One region of the Lysinibacillus sp. BS3 genome, then DNA from elsewhere that is predicted to be linked to it. Evidence: riboswitches for the same ligand, from Rfam matches in the RefSeq annotation. Region 1 holds a riboswitch; each other region holds the start of a gene.
The links. A riboswitch is a leader RNA that binds a small molecule or an ion and turns the genes downstream of it on or off. The one in region 1 is predicted to bind thiamine pyrophosphate.
Positions count from the first base shown of each region.

Region 2: another riboswitch for thiamine pyrophosphate. It lies ahead of thiC (phosphomethylpyrimidine synthase ThiC); the one in region 1 lies ahead of thiT (energy-coupled thiamine transporter ThiT).
Region 3: another riboswitch for thiamine pyrophosphate. It lies ahead of thiW (energy coupling factor transporter S component ThiW); the one in region 1 lies ahead of thiT (energy-coupled thiamine transporter ThiT).
Region 4: another riboswitch for thiamine pyrophosphate. It lies ahead of AAJG31_RS01350 (ABC transporter substrate-binding protein); the one in region 1 lies ahead of thiT (energy-coupled thiamine transporter ThiT).

Region 1 covers NZ_CP154860.1:3,423,859-3,429,320, reverse strand. The annotation lists gene AAJG31_RS16865 (polyphosphate kinase) at 1-386, opposite strand, end outside; gene AAJG31_RS16860 (hypothetical protein) at 586-1,299, shown strand; gene map (type I methionyl aminopeptidase) at 1,329-2,084, opposite strand; gene thiT (energy-coupled thiamine transporter ThiT) at 2,247-2,807, opposite strand; TPP riboswitch at 2,942-3,049, opposite strand; gene AAJG31_RS16845 (DUF4870 domain-containing protein) at 3,175-3,498, shown strand; gene AAJG31_RS16840 (hypothetical protein) at 3,554-3,676, shown strand; gene AAJG31_RS16835 (SMC family ATPase) at 3,717-5,462, opposite strand, start outside.
Region 2 covers NZ_CP154860.1:2,494,702-2,500,163, reverse strand. The annotation lists gene AAJG31_RS12320 (methyl-accepting chemotaxis protein) at 171-2,270, shown strand; gene AAJG31_RS12315 (AEC family transporter) at 2,381-3,310, shown strand; TPP riboswitch at 3,371-3,485, shown strand; gene thiC (phosphomethylpyrimidine synthase ThiC) at 3,626-5,404, shown strand.
Region 3 covers NZ_CP154860.1:1,856,348-1,861,809, forward strand. The annotation lists gene AAJG31_RS09500 (MFS transporter) at 32-1,228, shown strand; TPP riboswitch at 1,295-1,402, shown strand; gene thiW (energy coupling factor transporter S component ThiW) at 1,497-1,997, shown strand; gene AAJG31_RS09510 (VWA domain-containing protein) at 2,152-4,746, opposite strand; gene AAJG31_RS09515 (BatA and WFA domain-containing protein) at 4,730-5,462, opposite strand, start outside.
Region 4 covers NZ_CP154860.1:260,344-265,805, forward strand. The annotation lists gene parC (DNA topoisomerase IV subunit A) at 1-2,098, shown strand, start outside; TPP riboswitch at 2,207-2,317, shown strand; gene AAJG31_RS01350 (ABC transporter substrate-binding protein) at 2,471-3,466, shown strand; gene AAJG31_RS01355 (thiamine-binding protein) at 3,468-3,758, shown strand; gene AAJG31_RS01360 (ABC transporter permease) at 3,758-4,531, shown strand; gene AAJG31_RS01365 (ABC transporter ATP-binding protein) at 4,506-5,255, shown strand; gene AAJG31_RS01370 (TatD family hydrolase) at 5,245-5,462, shown strand, end outside.

The DNA.
Region 1 (5,462 bases):
GACCATTCATCCTTTGTTGCGAATCCTTCGATGCGTTCTACTAGTACGCGGCCATACCACGAGCGATCAAAAATAGCGATTTGCCCATGTTGAGGCAATTTTCTCCAAAATCGTTGTAAATAATTGTAGCGTAATTCATGAGCTTGAGGAGCAGAAATAGGATGTACAACATAACCGCGGGGATCGACACGTTCGATTAATCGTTTAATAGCGCCACCTTTACCAGCTGCATCCATTCCTTCAAATACCAAGATCAAGCCAATCTTGTTTTTTAATAAAAATTGTTGTGCGTTCAACATTTCATATTGGAGTACTTTTAATTTCTTTTTATACATCTTTTTGTCTAGTTCAACAGTTAGATCTAGATTTTTCAAATTTTGTGTCATGAAACTTCACTCCTTTTATTTGGCTATTCTTATTGTACTAAAGAAATATATGGATGCCTATCAGACATGGTAAATTGTAGGTATTAATGGTAAAACAACACGATACATTGTTGGAAATTTCCGTTATAATAAAAAAAGTGACAGTACTATACTTATTTGTCTTTTCCCTATACAATCTAACACGAAGGGAGAGGAAAACATGCCTCGGTTTATCTTGATGACAATCTCTTATCTTGTCTCAATCATCCTAACCTTTTCATCCTTTTTCGTGAACATCAACGGTCAATCTTCGCTAGAAATCGCTAATCGTTTTTCTGTTGTATTTGCACCAGTTAGTGTAAGTCATGTAATTTGGATTATCATTTATTTTTTACTCGGTTATTGGTTAGTTATGAACATGAAAAAGACAACTTTGAAACAGTCTGCGCTTTTTAGTTGCATAAATATATTACAAGCATTGACGATATATGTCTGGCACCATGAGTTATTTATTGTTTCTCTTGGCATTACATTACTCTTAGTCTTGTATTTGTTTATGTTGTATAATACGTACCCTCTTCAGGACAAATCCTTGTTTGGTCGTATTCCTTTCTCTATTTATTTAGCATGGATGACATTTATTTTTATCACAAATACAAGCTTTACGTTAACGGCTTATGGTTGGAACGGCTTTGGTCTTAGTACGCCTCTTTGGGCAGTGATTTTACTTACTTTAGGAGGAGCCATTGCGCTACATATCCGTTTCCATCACTTTGATGTTATGTATCCAAGTGTTTTTATTTGGGCTTATATTGGAATCGCCATACATAATGGTTTTGATGAGCTACTTGTTACTACAGCCGCTTTATTTTTATGCGGTGTTCTCTTTGTTGGCATTTTATTTATTAAAAAAAATCCTGCCTACCAAAAATAAATTGGTTAGCAGGATTTTTTCATTACATCCTATTCTTCGTCTAATGACGTTAAGATAATTGGTTTATCTTTTGTTACAATGACTGAATGTTCGATTTGAGCTACAAGTGATTTATCAGGCGTCACGAATGTCCAGCCATCACCTGCTTCTACGATATGCTCTGCCTTTGCTGAGATAAATGGCTCAACCGCAAGGACCATACCTTCTTTCATAATAGTAGAATCCCATGCATCGTAATAATTTAAAATATGGTTTGGTTCATCATGTAAAGATTGACCTAAGCCATGACCTGTTAAATTCATAATAACAGTTAACCCATTAGCATTTGCCTCGCGTTCAACAGCTTTACCAATTTGATTTAATTTAGATCCAGCCTTTACCTTTGTCATTGCTCGATCAAAGGCACTTTTAGCAACACGGCAAAGCTTTTCTTTGTCCTCATAGCCATCACCCACAACAAATGAAATACCTGTGTCAGCAAAATAGCCATTTAAAGAGCCTGAAACATCAATATTTACGATATCTCCCTCTTGAATAACACGCTTTCCTGGAATACCATGTGCTACTTCTTCATTGACGCTAATACATGTATACCCTGGAAAATCATATTCTCCCTTTGGTCCTGAAATAGCGCCAGCCTCTGCAAACATGCGACCAGCAATTTCATCAAGCTCAAGTGTTGTAACACCTGGTTTTGTGGCAGCTTTCATTGCTTCGCGAATTTCAGCACAAATGCGTCCTATTTTTTTAAAAGCTTCAATCTCTTCTTGCGTTTTTACAATCATGTATAACGTCCCTTTCATCTAATATCTATTCTTTAATATAACATAACTTTTTATGCGTATAACGATAAACGCTTTAAATATTGTATGCTTTCCTACTTTGCAAAGTGCTAAAAGAGTTATTCACGACAAAAAAGTCCCTCCACTCATGTGAAGGGACTAGCATTAAGCTTTTCTTTGCATTAATTGGGGAGCGGCTGTAAATAAAAGAACACCAACGATAGCCGTTAAAATGGTTGCTGGTAGCATATATGTACCATTGTAGATGATGGAATAGATCCATGCATTTTGGTCACCCGCATATTCGGCAAAAAATACAGCACCAGCGATTGTATGTGCTGTGTATCGTAAGAAGCCTGCGAAAACGGTACCTATGATTATATAAAGTGCCATTTTTGTTTTGTTCATATGTTTAGCAGCGTCTAACACTGGTCCACGTACAACCGCCGCTAATCCTACAACAGTAAAAGCAACACCATAATCTAGTAATCCTTGTAGCCAGTGCACGATATAAGAACCAAACATTGTTTGCATAACACCCACAAGTAGTCCCGTAGTAAGACCAGCTACTAAGCCCCAGCGAAATGCTATTAACATAATCGGTACCATAACAAGACTAACTGAGCCGCCTTGTGCCCATACTTTAAAGGAAACCTGATCCAGTACGAGACCTATCGCTGCAAAAATCGCAATCTCCACTAGCATTAATAGTCTTTTTTTGTCCATACATATTCTCTCCTTTGTTCCGATGTAGGATACAAGAGCAGGAATAGAAAAGCGCTGATATGTCTCTTTCTGACACCTTTTTTCCTTTACGGACGAAAAAACGATGTCAGGACAGAGCCTCACATCGTACAAGTGTCGGTTTCTATCCACATCCCTACGCAAGCGTTAACTTACAGGTTCGAAGAGTCAAGGCATTACGTGCCCAGTCTCAGCTGACATCATCAGCTCCCCTTGTGGTCGTTACATCTGAATTTATTTGAACACTCTCATTGTACGCAAAGGATTGAAGGATTACAACCTTCCATACATCATTTTTTTGAAACTTTGCTGTTTTTCATGCGTAAATATTTAAAAAGGAGGTACAACTATGGAGAATCAAAAAATTTTAGCTGCCTTTAGTTATCTTAGTATTTTCTTCGCCCCTTTTATCGTTCCATTAATTGTATATTTCGTGACTAAAGATAGTGATGTAAAAAAACATTCGATTCGTGCACTTGTCTCTCATTTAGTTCCTTTTGTTTTTGGCATCCTGTTCTTTATTGTCTTTGTTTTTTCCACATTTAGTTTAGATCCAACCTCCAGTAATAATACAGTGATGATTATTTGGTTTGTTTCATTCGCCATCTATGCTCTCGTCTCACTAGGTATTGTGATTTGGAATATAATTCAGGCTGTTCGTGTTATCCGTTAATGTTTTATTTTTAAGTGAAACAGGTAGTAGTAATTGTAAAAGGAGCTGTTTTGGGATGAAAGTATCAAACGTTGTAAAAACTGCCGTTAAGTTAGCACCTATTGTTATTCCTATCGTAAAAAAAGTAATGGCTGCAAAAAAGGGCACAACGCCTACAACCACAACTCGAAAAAAATAAAACGGAGGCGTATTCCTTTTAGAGGAAATACGCCTTCGTTTTATTTCACTTCAAAATGGGTTTGACTATGGCCATTTAATGTTTTTTCCACATGTAAAACTGCTGGCATCGCAGATTTCAATTCAGGCACATGCGAAATAACGCCAATCATACGACCAGAATCCTGCAAATCAATTAATGTATCGATTGCTTTATTTAGTGATTCCTCATCGAGCGAGCCAAAGCCCTCATCAATAAACATCGTTTCAATATGAATATTACCTTGGTAGCTTTGAATCACATCTGCCATCCCCAATGCAAGGCTCAACGAAGCATTAAACTTTTCGCCACCTGATAAAGTTTTGACATCTCGTAATTGATCTGTATAAGCATCATAAACATCAAGACCAAGGCCACTTTGCTTCGCATGCTTTTCTAATCTATCTGAACGTCTAAGCTCAAATTGACCGTTTGATAAATGATACAGACGTATATTGGCAGCTTCTGTAATTTGATCTAAGTAGTTAATTTGTATATAACGCTCAAAGGATAGCTTTTTCGAATTTTGTCCATTTAATAATCCATAGAGCTCCTTTACTCGTCCTGCTTCTTGTTCAAGTAAATGAAGCTCTTTCGCTATTTCTTCCACCCTTTCACTAAAGCCTTGGCATGCTTGTATAAAGCCATTCATCTGTTGCAAACGTTTAAATGCTTCCTCATAGGAAATTCGCTGCTGTTCTACTCTTGCTTCCATCGCCTCTAAATCTTGCTTCTCTTTTCCTTGAAGGTATGTAGCCCCTTCGGTAATCTGAATTTGCAACGTGTGTACTTGTAAAGCATAGTCGCTACATGCTTTTCGAAGTGCATCCAATTGTATGGCACTCCGTTTAGCAGTTGCATAAGCCTCATAGCTTTCGAAACCTATTTCTTGCATATCTGCTGAAAATTGCTGAAGCTTTTCATTCATTTTAAGCTGTAATTCCTCAAAGGACTGTTTGGCAATTTCTACAGTTAGTGTTGCATTGCTAGCTGCTTCCTTTGCTGCATGCAAATTTTCTTGACTCACTTGCCAACTTTTTTGAAGCTCTTCTTTCTGTTTACTAACTTCATTTAGTTGTTGCTTTAATTGCTGTAAAGTTGGTAAATTAGGGGGCATCTGCTTAAGTTGTTCGTCTACAACCGCTTGTAATTTTGTCCATTCTTTTATCTGCTCTGCTAAATATTGCTCTAGCTTCATATGCTTATTTCGTAGCTGCTCTATTCGGTCATGCTGATGCTTTATTTTTAATCGCACATCAGCTAATTGATGTTGAATAATTTTTAATGCAGCAAGCTCTTGTTCCACTTCATGTAGAGTAGCGGTGATCTGTGGTTGGTCTTCTTGTTTAATATGCTGAGCCTCGAGTTGTCGCCATGTATCTTGAAGAAGTTGCTGCGCTGATGCTAAAAATGCCTCTTTCTCTAAATACTTACGCTCGTCTGATGATGCCTTCGCTCTTAATGCTTCCACTTGAGCAAGCTCAATAACTTCCAGTTGCTCATTGTGTGCTTTCTGATGTGTCATACTACCACAAACAGGACAGGGTTCTCCTTCCTTCAGTTGTTCTGCTAAAATACTAGCTTGACTCGTCAGCCATCGTTGCTGCAAAAGTTGAAGTGCCTCTTTACTTTCTTGATAGAGACTTTCTGAAGCAACTACATCCTGCTTAGCTAAATCTACGGCATGTTTATATTTATCCGCTTGCTTGATTAAAGCAACCTGTTCCCGTAGTTTCGGTAATTGTTCTAAATAGCTTTCATAGGGTTC
Region 2 (5,462 bases), 930 kb from region 1:
AATCTCAATTCAAATAAGTCATTAGGCCCTTATATTGAAAAATAAATGTTTGGTGAAGTATCGGTATTTTTCTCTATAATTCTGTAAATTTTCTACTTTATTCGCTAAATATTTTATTGTGATACAATCATCCATCCATTATTATTAGTATAAAAGTGGGGGTGTTAGTTATGAAAAAATCAAGAGGAATTGCCTTAAAACTTTCTTCCCTTATAATAGGATTATTTCTCATTTTATTTTTATCCTATACTGTCATAACGGGAATTATTATAAAAAAGCAAAGTGTTGAAGACGCAGAGCATGGAACATTACAATCGGCTGAATCTTCTGCAGCTATTATGAGTGAAAGATTTAAGAAAGCCAATACGACATTACAAACAACAAAGCGTATCATAGAAAGCATGGAGAAGAATAATACGTTGTCTACCAAGGGTGTCATAGACGTAATGGAAAACAATTTAGCTAGCAATAATGACATTCTTGGAGTAGGAGCAATCTTTGAGCAAGATTCTATTATTTTAGAACCAACTGAAGCTGCTTTAGTAGATACTAAAAAACGTTTTATCCCTTATTTAAGTAAGAACGGAAATGATATCTCGACTGCTCTAATCGAAGGTATTGATGATAAGAGTATTTCTGAATGGTATTGGGTACCAAAAGAAGATAGACGTGCAGTTTTGACAGAGCCCTATGATTATAATGTAAACGGCCAATCCGTATTAATGACAACCATTTCAGTGCCATTAATCAATGCTTCCGGGACATTTTTCGGTGTATTGACTGCCGATGTATCAATAGATTTTTTAAATGATTTAACAAAATCGAATGCCCCAGAAGGCGGTTATGCGGCAATTATTACGAATAAAGGTGTGCTAACAGCTAACAGTTTTGGTGATGAGCTAGTTGGGCGCAATATGCAAGAGGATCCTACTTGGACAAGTATTAGTAAGACAATGGAAAATGGTGAACTAACAAGTATGTACGTTGACTCTAATCAACTGAAGGAAAAGGCCTATAATGTTTTTGCTCCAATGATTTTAGAGGGTATTGACGAAACATGGACTGTTCAAGTCGTGTTAGCTGAATCAAAGATTCTAGAAACATATAATCATGTATTTGTATTTACGATTATTGCTTCCATTATTATGGTGGTTTTGATGACAGCTGCAAGTGTGTTATTCATCTATAAACAATTAAAACCACTTAAATTTTTACGTGCATCGATTGAAACTGCAGCCGAAGGGGATTTAACACAAAAGGTAGAAGAGCGATATATTAAGCCTGATGAAATTGGTGCAGTTGCTGTGGCCTATAATAATATGTTAGATAAAACCAATAGTGCGATTCAAACTGTACTAAATTCCACGAGGTTATTGAACCAATCTTCTAATCAGGTAAATGAGGCATTTAATGAGGTAGTTGCTTCTAGTCAGGAGGTTTCCGTAGCTATCAACGAGATTGCACAAGGAGCTTCGAAGCAATCAGAGGATACAGAAGAAACAAATTATCGAATGATGGATTTATCAGATCAGATTGATGCTATTACGGCTCTTTCTAATGAAATGGATGAGCTATCTCATAAAACAGGTGTAACAACGGAAAAAGGATTGCATGAGGTTGAAAGTTTAAGAGAACGTAATATGGAGACCAATGAAGTGAATGGGCGTATCCAGCAGCAAATGGAATCATTAGCTTCTAATATTGCCAATATTAATCAGATTATTGCTTCGATTCAAAGCATTACCGAGCAGACTAATCTGCTAGCTTTAAATGCAAGTATTGAGGCTGCACGTGCTGGTGAACATGGTAAAGGATTTGCTGTAGTTGCAGAGGAAGTTAGAAAGCTAGCAGAACAATCTAAGAATGAAACAGAAATTATTAAGAGTACAGTAGAAAGTATTCTTGAAAATTCTCAGCAGACGGTTGCTGTGATTGCATCTAATGCAGATTTAATGCAATCTCAAAATGAGTCCGTACAAAGCACGCAACTAGCATTTAAAGATAGCAGTGATTTGTCGGGTTCAATTGCAAATTCTATTAGTGATTTAATGAATAAACTATCTAGCATGTTAGAGCATAAAAATCAGGCAATCATGGCTATCCAAAGTATTTCGGCTATTTCAGAGCAAACAGCAGCCTCTGCGGAACAAGTAAGTGCTTCTGCAATGGATCAACAAGTAGAATTACAAAAAGTAGCAGAGTCTATTCAAAATATGAACGATATTTCAAACGAGCTACAAGAAGTTGTAAACCGATTTAAGCTTGCTTAAAAAGAAAGGCTGCCTTCAATATAGAGGCAGTCTTCTTTATGGTGAAAGCCGGAGAAATTGACCTAGAAGGAATTCAACACTACTATTAACACTGGAAGGGGGACATTGATATGATGTATCTCGGAATGATTTTCTTTCAAATTGTTGTACCTATTTTAGTGTTACTTGTAATAGGCGCTATACTACAAAAGAAATTTCGCTTTAATTTAAAAGCATTGTCTCAGCTTATTACATATTGCTTTATGCCAGCAGCTGTTTTTGTAAATTTATATGAAACACATGTGGAATTAACTGTACTGGGAGAGGTCGGATTATTTATTGTACTCTTTATCGGTAGTCAAATGATACTCAGTCACTTTATGGCAAAAGGGTTAGGTTTAGCTAGAACAGAGGCAGCTGTCTTTAAAAATAGTGTTGTGCTCATTAACTCGGGTAATTACGGTATTCCAGTGGCTCAAATGATATTTGCCACGCAACCTATTGGAGTAGCCATTCAGGTCATGCTCGTAATCTTTCAAAATATGACTACGTATACATATGGTTTATACAATTTAATTTCTTCTACAAAGTCAGGTATGACAATCATCAAGGATTTCTTTAAAATGCCTATTATTCATGCGCTTATTATAGGTGTCGCTATGAATTATTTTGATATCGGTATTCCACAGTTTATCAAAATACCAGTAGAACATGTGGCAGATGGATTTATTGCTGTGGCTCTAATTACTTTAGGTGCGCAATTATCACAATTAGAGATGAAATCAATGTTTAATAAAACCGTCTTTATCAGCTGTTTTACGCGATTAATTATTGGACCATCTGTTGCATTGGCCATTATTTATATATTGGGATTAGATGGAGTCGTCGCACAATCACTGTTTATAGCTAGTGCTTTTCCAACATCCCGCAATAGTTCTAGTCTAGCATTGGAATATGATGTAGAATCAGCAACAGCCGCGCAAGCTGTTTTATTTTCAACCATTGTAAGCTGTATAACTGTAACCATTGTGATCTATTTTGCAGAAGTATTATTTACCTAGTAAGATAAAAAATAACTTCCATCTCTTAGTATTATCTGCTACACTAGCATCAAACTAAATAGTATTAACTAGGGGAGTCTGATGAGTCAGGCTGAGAGGGAAACGCTACGAAGTTTCTTGACCCTTTGGACCTGATCTGGCTCATACCAGCGTGGGAAAGTTAAGAAGCTATTGCAGAGTATGCAATCAATAGACCTTTACATTCGTGGCCGGATCCAAATAATTATTTTGGATTCGGCCTTTATTTTTTGGATTGTTGGGGTGAGCTAGAATCGGTCCTTATATCAAAATAAATTTAAGGGAGAGAAGTAGCTCATGTCAGCAATTAGTGAAAAGAATATTACCATTATGTCCAGCTTTGAAGGAAGCAAAAAAGTATATGTGGAAGGATCACGCCCAGATATTCTAGTACCTATGCGAGAAATTGCATTAAGTCCGACAACAGGCAGTTTTGGAAATGAAGAAAATGCTCCTATTCGAGTATATGATACGAGTGGGCCCTATACAGATCCAGCCTACCAAGTAGATATTACGAAAGGTTTACCTGCCTTACGAAATGCATGGATTCAAGAGCGAGGGGATGTAGAAGCATATGAGGGACGCTCCATTAAACCGGAGGATAATGGCTTTCGTCATGTTGATGACCCGCGTATTCAAGAAAATGTCTTCCCTGAGTTGGCGAGAAAGCCTTTGCGTGCTAAAAAAGGTAAAAATGTGACACAGCTTCACTATGCACGAAAGGGAATTATAACGCCTGAAATGGAGTTTGTAGCGATTCGTGAAAATATGGATCCTGAATTTGTACGTTCAGAAATTGCAGCTGGGCGTGCTATAATGCCTTCTAATATTAATCACCCTGAGGCAGAGCCAATGATTATTGGGCGTAATTTTCATGTAAAGATCAATGCGAATATCGGGAATTCTGCTGTATCTTCTTCCATTGCAGAAGAAGTTGAGAAAATGACCTGGGCAACTCGATGGGGCGCAGATAATATTATGGATTTATCGACTGGTAAACATATTCATACAACTAGAGAATGGATTATTCGAAATGCGGCAGTACCAGTGGGAACAGTGCCAATTTATCAGGCTTTAGAAAAGGTAAATGGTGTAGCAGAGGATTTAACGTGGGAGGTTTATCGTGATACTCTCATTGAACAAGCTGAGCAGGGTGTGGATTACTTCACCATTCATGCAGGTGTCCTTTTACGCTATGTACCACTAACAGCAAATCGTGTGACAGGTATTGTATCTCGAGGTGGCTCTATCATGGCACAGTGGTGTTTATATCATCATCAAGAGAATTTCCTGTATACACACTTTGAGGAAATCTGTGAAATTATGAAAGCCTATGATGTTGCTTTTTCCTTAGGTGATGGTTTACGCCCAGGCTCAATTGCAGATGCCAATGATGAGGCACAATTTGCAGAGCTTGAAACACTAGGCGAGCTAACACAGATTGCTTGGCAGCATGATGTTCAGGTAATGGTTGAGGGACCAGGTCATGTACCAATGCATTTGATTAAAGAAAACATGGACAAGCAATTAGAGGTTTGTAAGGAAGCTCCCTTCTATACATTAGGACCACTCACAACAGATATTGCTCCAGGTTATGACCACATTACATCAGCCATTGGGGCAGCCATGATTGGCTGGTTTGGTACAGCGATGCTTTGTTATGTGACACCGAAAGAGCATCTTGGTTTACCGAATCGCGAGGACGTTCGTGTGGGCGTTATCACTTATAAAATTGCTGCACATGCTGCTGATTTAGCAAAAGGTCATCCAGGTGCACAACAACGAGACGATGCACTGTCTAAAGCGCGCTTTGAGTTCCGTTGGCGTGATCAATTCAATCTGTCACTAGATCCCGAGCGTGCAGTGGAATATCATGATGAGACACTGCCAGCAGAGGGAGCAAAAACAGCACACTTTTGTTCTATGTGTGGGCCTAAATTCTGTAGCATGAGAATTTCACAGGATATTCGTAATTATGCGAAAGATAAGGATTTGAATACGACTGAAGCGATCCATCAAGGTATGAAAGAAAAGGCTGAGGAGTTTAAAAAAGCAGGCAGTCAAATTTACCAATAATGAAAGAAAAGGCTTATGTCAAAAAAATAGACATAGGCCTTTTCTTAATAAAAAAACT
Region 3 (5,462 bases), 1.6 Mb from region 1:
TATATTTGATTACAAAAAGGGGGTTCATTCGATGACCCAGCAGAAGTCCAATAAGGCGGCTTTGTATATTTTAATGTTTAATATGTTTATCGCAATGGGGAGTATTGGCATTATTATTCCTGTCATGCCAGAGTATTTAAAAATATTTGGTGCAGCAGGACAAGTTCTAGGTATGCTAATCGCAACGTTCGCCTTAGCTCAATTCGTATTTTCTCCTATTGCTGGGAATCTTTCAGATCAGTACGGACGAAAAAATTTAATTATTTTCGGTCTTATCGTAACAGGTCTTGCACAAATCGGATTTGGCCTTGCTACAGATGTATGGATGCTCTTTTTAGCACGATTTTTAGGTGGTCTAGGTTCCGCATTTGTTGCACCTCCTATTATGGCTTTTGTCGCTGACGTCACAACCTATGAAGAACGTGGGAAAGGTATGGGGATGTTGGGTGCCGCTATGTCTCTTGGCTTTATGATTGGACCAGGTATTGGTGGCTTTTTAGCAAAGGTAAGCTTACATTTCCCATTTTTCACAGCTGGAGCTGCAGCCATTGTAGCATCTATTTTATCTTACTTTTTATTACCTTCTACCAAACCAAACACTGCTCAACAGAAACAAAAGCAAGACAATCTGGCGAAGCAAATGGCTCGTTCCATACATATGCCTTATTTTGTTATGCTCATAATTATGCTGGTGTTCTCGTTTGGAATTGCAAATTTCCAAACGACATTGTCATTATTTGTGACAGAAAAGTTTAATTACACACCTGTAGATATAGCGATTATATTAGTTGTTGGTGGTGCTTTTGGAGTAGTAGTACAAATGTTTATTATTACACCACTGTTCAATCGTTATGGTGAAATGAAAGTAGTACTAGTAAATTTATTTATTGCATCCGTTGCTATTTTCTTAATATTATTTGTTTCTGGCTTTGCCCTTATTTTAGTTGTAGCAACAATTTTCTCTACAGCAACGACATTAATTCGTCCAGCTGTTAATACACTCATCTCAAAGCTTGCAGAGAAAGAGCAGGGATTTGCTGCGGGCTTGAATAATGCCTATATGAGCCTCGGAAATATGATTGGACCCGCTTTGGCAGGTTTATTATTTGACTGGAATATGAATAGCCCATATATTTTCGGTTCTATCATATTATTAGCCTGTTTCTTCCTTGCGCTCATCTGGACAGTGAAAAAAGCACCTCATTTAATGCATCCCGATACAAAATAGTCTGAAAAATCATTGACTATTTTTAGCAGTATGTTACATTATTGTTGATTCACAAAATTGAATGATTTTAACCACTAGGGGAGTCTTTTAAAGGCTGAGACGTATATGGTAATATACGGACCCTTTGAACCTGATCTAGTTCACACTAGCGGAGGGAAGTGGCGCTACTTGCTGTTGTCACTATATACACGCAAGGCCGCTTCCTATTGTTTAAAGGGGGTGGCCTTTTTATTTTTCCTCACGAACTTTACCAAAAGGAGTGAACTTTATGTCAATTCGTAAATTAACAGTCATGGCTTTATTAGTAGCCGTTGCTGTTGCAGGCTCTACTTTCGTATCCATCCCAACAGGAATCGCACGTGCTTACCCAGTTCAGCATGCTATTAATGTGATAGGAGCCATTATACTTGGACCCGTACCAACAGTTATAGTTGCCTTTGTCACTGCCATCATTCGTATCCTTACTGGAACAGGCTCTCTACTAGCTATCCCTGGTAGTATCATCGGTGCGTTCTGTGCTGCCCTTGCCTATAAATATAGCAATAAAATGTGGTTAGCTGGTATCGGAGAAGTTATCGGAACGGGCATTCTGGCTTCACTTATTGCCGTCCCTTATGCAAAATTATTCATGGGAACATCTGTAGCAGCATTCTTCTTCCTACCAGCCTTTTTAACATCAAGTACGATCGGTGCTATTTTAGGTGTAATGGTTGCAAGTAGCTTGCGTAAAACAGAGCTAGTAAAGAGGTTTAATTCTTCTCTTTATTGAGAGAGATTGAATTATGAGCATTCATTGAGCTGGGGTAGTCCAATTTGGATCGCTTTTCTTCTCATTTACCCTCTTTACAAAGGGGATAACTCTCTATTTCAAGGAATATAAAAAGCAGTGCAAAACTATTCGAATTTGCACTGCTTCCTCTATTTTAAGATCGTTTTTTCATGCCTTTTAACAACTGTGCTACATTCGTGTCTTCTGGTATAGTTTTTTCCTCAACCAGCGGCTCTTTTTTCTTCGCATTCGTTAGGAAATTCCAACCAAAACGTCTTATCGTAATATCAATAAAGAAAAGAAGCATACTTGCTAAGAGTAGCCATGTGGCAATATTTTGCCGATCTGCTCCTTTTGTCGTAAAGTCACGGAAGACATCTTGTGGTTCCTTTAAAACAGTGCCTCCTGTTCGTTGAGTTAACTCTTCTATCAGTTGGTTATTTACAGGGAGTAGTTCGTATTCAGCACTATAAGGAACACTTAGCCCTGCCTGATAAATGGCCTGCTTTTCATCTGCTATACGGAAGAAAATTAATCCAGGTTCAGCTTGTACTACAGCTCGAACTTGAGATGCGGAAATGGTTTCAAGTTGTGTTTCTAGCTCCTCCCCTGCTTCATTTACCGCTACAATATCTAAAAATGCGGCTTCATTTGTAGGGTCTGTAATCATAAAGGAACCATCTGCTTCCAATCTTACATCATAGGCTACATCATTGTAGCTTGGTAGCATTTGAGAAATAAGTGTTTGCCAAAATGCTCCCCAATTCTGCCATCTTGCCCAATCTCCTGTCCATTTACCCGTTGAATCAGATGTAAAGGCAAATGTTTTACCAAGACCATATTGCCACTGCGCTAACACAGGATCTTCTTTCTCGCTTTTTGCTACAACAGTAGCCCCCTGTTTTGCCGTTGTCCCAATATATGCATTCATTTGTGGGACACCATTAGCAAACAGTGAGTTCCATCCTGCTGCATTATAAATTGCCGGATAGAATGGATTGTCCTCAATATAGGTGCGGGAAATCATAGCTGTTTCTCGAGATAAAATAGAAGGAATGGTTTGCTCATCTATCACATCATAGAAACGTCCACTGCCCATGTCACTAAGCGCTTCTAATAAGTTCGCATCGGCATCTTGTCCAATCGCTACTGTCGATAAGGTTATACCCTCTTCTTTCCCTTCACCAATTAAATCCTCATAGTTCCCTGCCTGTGACTGCCCATCTGTTAAGAGGATAATATGCTTACGTTGGAGCTTTAAATCAGCAAGGTTCTCGTAGGCTTTAGCTAATGAACTATAGATTTCTGTTCCCCCACCAGGTGTTACTGATAAAATAGTATCCACAGCCTCTTCTTTACTGTTAAGAGGCCCTGTCTCTATAATCTCCCAAGGACGATCATCAAAGGCGATGAATCCTAATGTATCCTCGTCTCGCAACATCTCAACAGAACGTGCCGCTGCTTCCTTAGCAAGCTCAAGCTTCGAGCCTTGCATACTGCCAGAACGGTCAAGTACAATCACTAATCCTAAGGAAGGTAATTGCTCTTTGCCCTTAATTTCCATTTCCACTGGCAATAAGGTTTCAATCGGTGTTTTAAAATAGCCACCTAGACCAAAACTATTTTCTCCACCCACCATTGTAAAACCAACTCCAAAGTTTTTGACTGCTTGCTCAATAACACTCATTTTTGCTTCACCCACTAAATGACCTGGTACATTGTCGAAGATGATAGCATTATATTGCAAATAGCTGGATAGTTCATTTGGTAAACTTTTAGGTGCTACAACATCATAGGCAATGGATTGACTACCAAGTGCTGCTGCGATGGGTGAAGCTGTTTCATAACCATTAACGATTAATAAATGTGGTTCACTTTGAACCATTGTGACACTAGTTAACTTATTGTTTTCAAAAATGGCATCCTGACCAACTTGAACAACGGCTTCATATTTTACAAGTCCTTCAGCTGTTGCTGCATGTTTATAGGTAAACACATTCGTGCCTTCAGTCAGCTCAACTGCCTCTCGATGAATAAGCTCATCATTTTCATATAGTAATAGCTCGCCTTGGCCTGCTGATGTTGCAAGTATGTCAGTCACTAATTGTTGTTGCTCTCCAACGTAAGCAACTTGAGGGGATACAAAGCTTTTTAGTGATACATCATTGACAACTGGTTGACTAAAAGGCTTAATATCCACACTAATATTAGAGCCTTTCAACTTCGTAGCAAATTCTAAAGCATCGCCCTTTGTCTCATTACCATCTGTTAATAGCACAAGACGAGTTGCTTTTTTAGGATCTATAATCCCTGAAGCAAGCTGTAGACTTTGTTCTATATTTGTTTGATCGGTAGCTTTAATTTCAGTTAGTTTCGGTACTTCCTTTAATGTTTTAGATAAAATGGCTTCTGTTTGTAAAGTAGAGGAAAATGAATAAATGCCCGCAAGCTGCGGTTCTTTTTTTGATTGGAGGCTCTCCTGTATAAACTGAACCATCTCATCTTCCGTACCATTCATAGAAGCAGAACGGTCTACTAAATAAATAATTTGTTCTTCTTTGATTGGTAATAATAGATATGGACCTGCGAGTGCAAAAACTAAACAGCCTGCTGCCACTATGCGAATAGTAAGTACAACAATATGACTTCTTTTAAGTCGCTGTCGCTCATGAAAGTATGTCCATCCAAAATACAAGAATAATGGAAGGAGTAACAACAATACTAACGGCATATCAATTCGTAAATCCACGACGTCGTTGCACCTCCCACTCTGAAACAAGCAATAGTAAAATAATTACAATTAGCCAAGGCACGAAAGAGGTCATCGACACTTCTTCCTTTCCATTGTCTGAAATATCACCTAATGTAAAACTTGTTCCTTGTTCAATGACACGTTCTTGTGCTTGCAATTGTACAATCAATTGTTTTTCCTCATTATTTGAGCGTACCATATAAATGCCTGGCTGTTTGGGCGCAGTTAGCATCCCCTTCGTAACAGACGAAAGAAACTCGTCTTCTTGCGAATAAACATTCCAGTCTCCTTGCGCTAAAGCAACTGCACGTTGTTCATTGGGTGAAAAAATCCCAAGTGACCCAACTGATTCTGTTAGCTGCTGCTCTGTACTCCATAGAAATAGTGGGAATGATGGATGTAAAGGCCAATCTGTATCAGCAATATCGGCTAAAACAACGATATCTCCTTTTGGGGAGCGTTGGATGAACGGCTCTTCTCCAACAGAAGCAATCGTTTCATAGTCCGCAAAACCAGGATAAACAGCACTAACATAAACATCCTTTAGTTCACTAAAGGCAAATAATGCATCACTGCTAGTGCTTACCGTCCCATTCGCATCTACTTTTTCTGCATCATCACGACCAAATAATACGAGGGGATTGTCCATCTTTTCCAATAACGCTGATTGGTTTGTGATTATGGTAGCATCTTGATTGTCAGCGACTTGCAAG
Region 4 (5,462 bases), 1.5 Mb from region 1:
TCCTCCAGCTGCAATGCGTTATACAGAGGCGAGACTATCAGCTATTGCCGCTGAAATGCTACGAGATATTGGCAAGAAAACGGTTGAATTTGTGCCAAACTTTGATGATCAGGATATGGAGCCAACTGTATTACCAGCACGTTTTCCTAACCTTTTAGTCAATGGCTCTACAGGAATTTCCGCTGGTTATGCGACAGATATTCCGCCACATGCCTTAGATGAAGTACTGGATGCTGTGTTGATGCGCTTAGACAAGCCTAATGTTACTGTAGATGAATTGATGACGGTGATTAAAGGACCTGATTTCCCAACGGGTGGAATCATTCAAGGTGTTGATGGCATTAAAAAGGCGTATGAAACAGGTCGTGGTAAAATCATCGTCCGTGCACAAGCAGTTGTTGAACCAATCAAGGGTGGTAAAGAGCAAATTGTTATCACTGAGTTACCATATGATGTAAATAAAGCGAATCTTGTGAAAAAAATTGATGAGCAACGTGTAGATAAACGATTAGAAGGCATTGCGGAAATTCGTGATGAATCAGACCGTACTGGCTTACGTGTCGTAATTGAGCTGAAAAAGGATGTACCAGGACAAGGAATTTTACAGTACTTGTTTAAAACAACTGATTTACAGGTAGCTTATAATTTTAATATGATTGCCATTCATAATCGTCGTCCAACGATGATGACATTGCCATTATTGCTAGATGCGTATATTGCCCATCAAAAAGAAGTGGTAACAAACCGTTCCATTTATGATTTACAAAAGGCAAAGGATCGTTCTCATATTGTAGATGGATTAATCAAAGCTCTTTCCATTTTAGATGAAGTCATTGCGACGATCCGTTCTTCTAATGATAAGAAGGATGCGAAGCTTAATTTACAAGCAAAGTTTGATTTTACAGAGGTACAAGCAGAGGCCATTGTAAGCCTGCAATTATATCGTTTAACGAATACGGATATTACAGAGCTACGTCAGGAACAGGACGAGTTAAATAAGCTAATTGCGAAGCTAGAGGGGATTCTGCAAAGTGAGGCAAAGCTAGTGCGTGTTATTAAACAAGAGTTGCTAGATATTAAGAAACGCTTTACAGAGCCTCGCCGCTCGAAGATTGAGCAAGAAATTGAAGAAATTAAAATTACATTGGATGTCCTTGTGCCAAGTGAAGAGGTTGTCGTAACAGTAACGAAGGATGGTTATATTAAACGTACATCCACACGTTCTCATGCCGCTTCAAACGGGCAAGATTTTGCCATGAAGGATTCAGATTATTTATTGTATGAAGCAAACTTGAATACACAGCACCATCTACTGCTTTTCACAAATCGAGGCAATTATATTTATCAGCCTGTTCATGAGCTGCCTGATATACGCTGGAAGGATCTCGGCCAGCATATTTCAAGTATTGTACCAACAGGGGAAGATGAATCGATTATTGCGGTTTATGGTTTCGAAACATTTGACCAGCCAAATACGTATGTCTTCACAGCCACAAAAGATGGCCAAATTAAGCGCTCACCACTCGCAGACTATGCGGTAACGCGTTATTCAAAGCCAATTAAAACGATGAATGTCAAGGCTGGTGATGCGATGATCTATGCATCATTTGTAACAGATGACGTGGAGCTGATGCTCACAACGGATACAGCCTATGCGATTCGTTTCCCTATGGAGGAGTTACCAGTTACAGGTGTGAAAACAGGCGGTGTGAAAGGGATCACACTAAAAGATGGAGAAGCCTTAGTTGGAGTCAATGTATTACAGCCTGATGTTACCCACTATGTAGTGATTGTGACACAGCGTGGGGCCGTGAAGAAAATGAATGTCGCTGAAGTTGAAGTAGCAAGTCGTGCAAAACGTGGACTAAAAGTATTAACAGAGTTAAAAGCAAACCCTCACCGAATTGTGGCAGTTGTTCAAGCAACAGACGAGGAGCAGGTTGTGATTGAAACTGAAAAAGGTGTTCAAGAGATGATTGACGTACAAGCATTGTCTCGTGCGGATCGCCATTCCAATGGTTCATTTAAAGTGGATATTGCAACAGATGGAGCAATTTCTCATGTTGTAACAGCCAAAAAAGAACAGAAACCAAGCTAAAAGCATGCCCAGCCTCTTAGGAGCGCTGGGCTTTAAGCTCTATTCAAAAATAGCACCTTGTCATTTAAGTGAAACTATGGGTATAATAATCATCGAAAAGTTCATAGCGAAAGAATGTAGGGGGGCTAGTAATTGCTAGCTGAGATTGTGTCCGGTAGACGCTGACCCTTTGAACCTGATTTGGCTCGTACCAGCGTAGGGAACATCTATTCAAAAAGCAAAGTTTTGAAGATTGATTGCAATACGTCTGGGAGGAATCCTAGGCGTTTTTTTATGTTTTCAAGCAACAGCTTGCCAACATTGTATACGCTTTCTTCTGGTGACAACATTCATTCATGAACACTTTCATATTACAAACTGGGAGGCTTTCGCATGAAAAAATGGTTTTTTATTTTATTGGCAGCACTATTGACATTAGTAGGCTGTAGTGACAAGGATGACAAGCAGACTGCAGACAAGCTGAAAAAGGTGTCTGTGGTACTGGATTGGACGCCGAATACAAATCATACAGGACTATATGTTGCCAAAAAACTCGGTTATTTTGAGGAACAGGGTTTAGATGTTGATATTATTATGCCTGGTGAGGCGGGCGCAGATCAGCTTGTTGCTTCTGGAAAGGCGGATTTTGGCGTGAGCTATCAGGAAGGCATAACACAGGCACGAGTACAGGATGTGCCGCTGGTCTCCATCGCAGCAATTATACAGCATAATACATCTGGCTTTGCTTCTATTGCTTCGAAGGGCATTACATCGCCAAAGGATTTTGAAGGTAAAACCTATGGTGGTTGGGGCGCGCCATTAGAGCAAGCCGTTTTACAATCACTCATGCAAAAAGAAAAGGCAGATATTAATAAGCTAGATATCGTCAATGCAGGGGATTTAGATTTCTTCACAATGATGGAAAAAGATATAGATTTTGCTTGGATTTATTATGCATGGACTGGGATTGAGGCTGAGCTGCGTGGGGAAAAGATTAATATGCTATATCTTACAGATTATAGTGATCAATTGGATTATTATACGCCAGTTTTAGCTACAAATGAAAAAATGATACAGGACAACCCGGATGTAGTCAAAGCCTTTGTGGCAGCTGCATCGAAGGGCTATGAATACGCAATTGAAAACCCAAGTGAAGCGGCTGATATTTTAATCGAAGCGGCACCTGATTTAGATCAAGCATTAGTGCATAAAAGTCAGGAATGGCTGGCTGATAAATATCAGGATGATGCCAAGCAATGGGGAGAGCAAAAGCTTTCTGTGTGGGAAAATTACGCGAAATGGATGTCTAGCAATCAAGTACTAGAGGGCGAATTTGATGCGAAAAAAGCCTTTACTAATGATTTCTTACCTAAAAAGGAGGCCAAATAAGATGGCAAATTCATTAATCAGTGTACAAATCATTCCGAAGACAGAGAAATATGAAGATGTTATACCATATGTCGATGCAGCAATTGCGGTGATCGATGCTTCTGGGGTGAAATATGAGGTACATCCATTGGAAACAACGATGGAGGGTGAGCTTTCAACATTGCTCCAAATCATTGAAAAAATGAATGAGAAGATGATTGAACTTGGTGCCATTAATGTCATTACACAAGTGAAAATTTTATATCAGCCAACGGGTATTACGATGGAGACATTAACGGGGAAATATCAGTAATGAAACGTGCATTACAGAAGGGAAGGACGATAATTTTTATCGCCTTCCTCTTGTTCATATGGGAACTAATCGTGCAGTTTGCTGAAGTTCCTCATTGGTTAGTACCCGCACCAAGTAGTATTTTGTCGGTAGCCATCCAGTCGTATCAAACCTTTCTACCACATGCATTCGCTACAGTACAATTAGCTCTACTAGGTTTGGCCATTGGCATCGCTTGTGGGCTAACGGTGGCAATAGTGTTGCATCGATTTACATTTATTCGAGAACTGTTTTATCCAATTCTTATTATGTCGCAGAATGTTCCTATTCTTGTCTTGGCACCGCTCCTTATTATTTGGTTTGGCTTTGGCTTATTACCGAAGCTTATCATTATTTGTCTTGTGTGCTTTTTCCCGATAGTCATTGCAGCGATGGATGGATTTAGACAAACAGCTCCAGAATTAAAGCATTATTTTGCCATGATTGGTGCTACAAGGGCACAAACCTTTTGGAAGCTGGAATGGCCTTATGCCTATCCTGCTATTTTTTCAGGCATTAAAATTGCGGCTACATATAGTGTGATGGGTGCTGTGATTGCGGAATGGCTTGGTGCAAAAAAGGGTATTGGTGTTTACATGACCCTAGCCCAATCCTCCTTCCGTACGGATCGCGTATTTGTGGCAATTTTTGCGATTGTTCTCTTGAGCTTACTATTGTTTAGTGGTATTCGTTTAATTGAAAAATTCATGGTGAAGGGAAGAGGCTATCATGCTCAGCATTCAAAACATCGCTAAATCCTTCGATGCGCTCAAAGTCCTTGATCAACTTTCTTTTGACGTCAAGGATGGAGAGTTTGTGGCCATCGTGGGTCCTTCAGGCAGTGGTAAAAGTACACTTTTTCAATTAATTGGTGGTGTTTCGCCAATTGATCAAGGAGCCATTTTATTGAATGGAGAGGATATCCAACAAAAAAAAGGAACGATTGGCTATATGCCACAGCAGCCATGTCTATTACCCTGGCGTACAATAGTAGAAAATGTCACGCTTGTAGAGGAATTACAACATAAATCAAATGTTGAACGTGCCAAGGAATGGTTAGAAAAGGTTGGTCTTGCCTCTTTTATCCATGCCTACCCGAACGAACTGTCTGGAGGCATGCAGCAGCGTGTGTCCTTTATTCGAGCAATGGTCAGTGATAAGCCGATTTTATGCTTAGACGAACCATTTTCTGCGATGGATGAATTTACTCGACTGGAAATGCAAGCATGGCTTTTATCTATCTGGGAGGAGTACCGCAAATCCATTCTATTTGTTACACATAGTATTGAGGAAGCTCTCTTTTTAGCAGATCGCATACTTGTTTTAACCAAACGTCCAGCTACCGTTAAAAAGGAAATCATCGTGCCGTTTGAAAGACCTCGGAAAGAGGAAATTCGACATTCTGCAGCATTCACAGCGTTAAAGCAACAATTATTTATGTATTTACAGGAGGAAAAGGGTGATATGTATGTTGATTGATGCGCATATTCATTTGGATCAGTACACCGATGAGGAAATTCCTTCCTTATTAGAAGAAGTGAAAGCTGTAATCGCGGTTAGTATGCAACTTTCCTCTTGTGAAAGAACTTTGCGTTTATCGAATAGCTATCAGCAAGTAAAGGCTGCTTTTGGCTTTCATCCTGAACAGCCTTTACTAAGTCCAAATGATGAGACAGCTTTATTTGA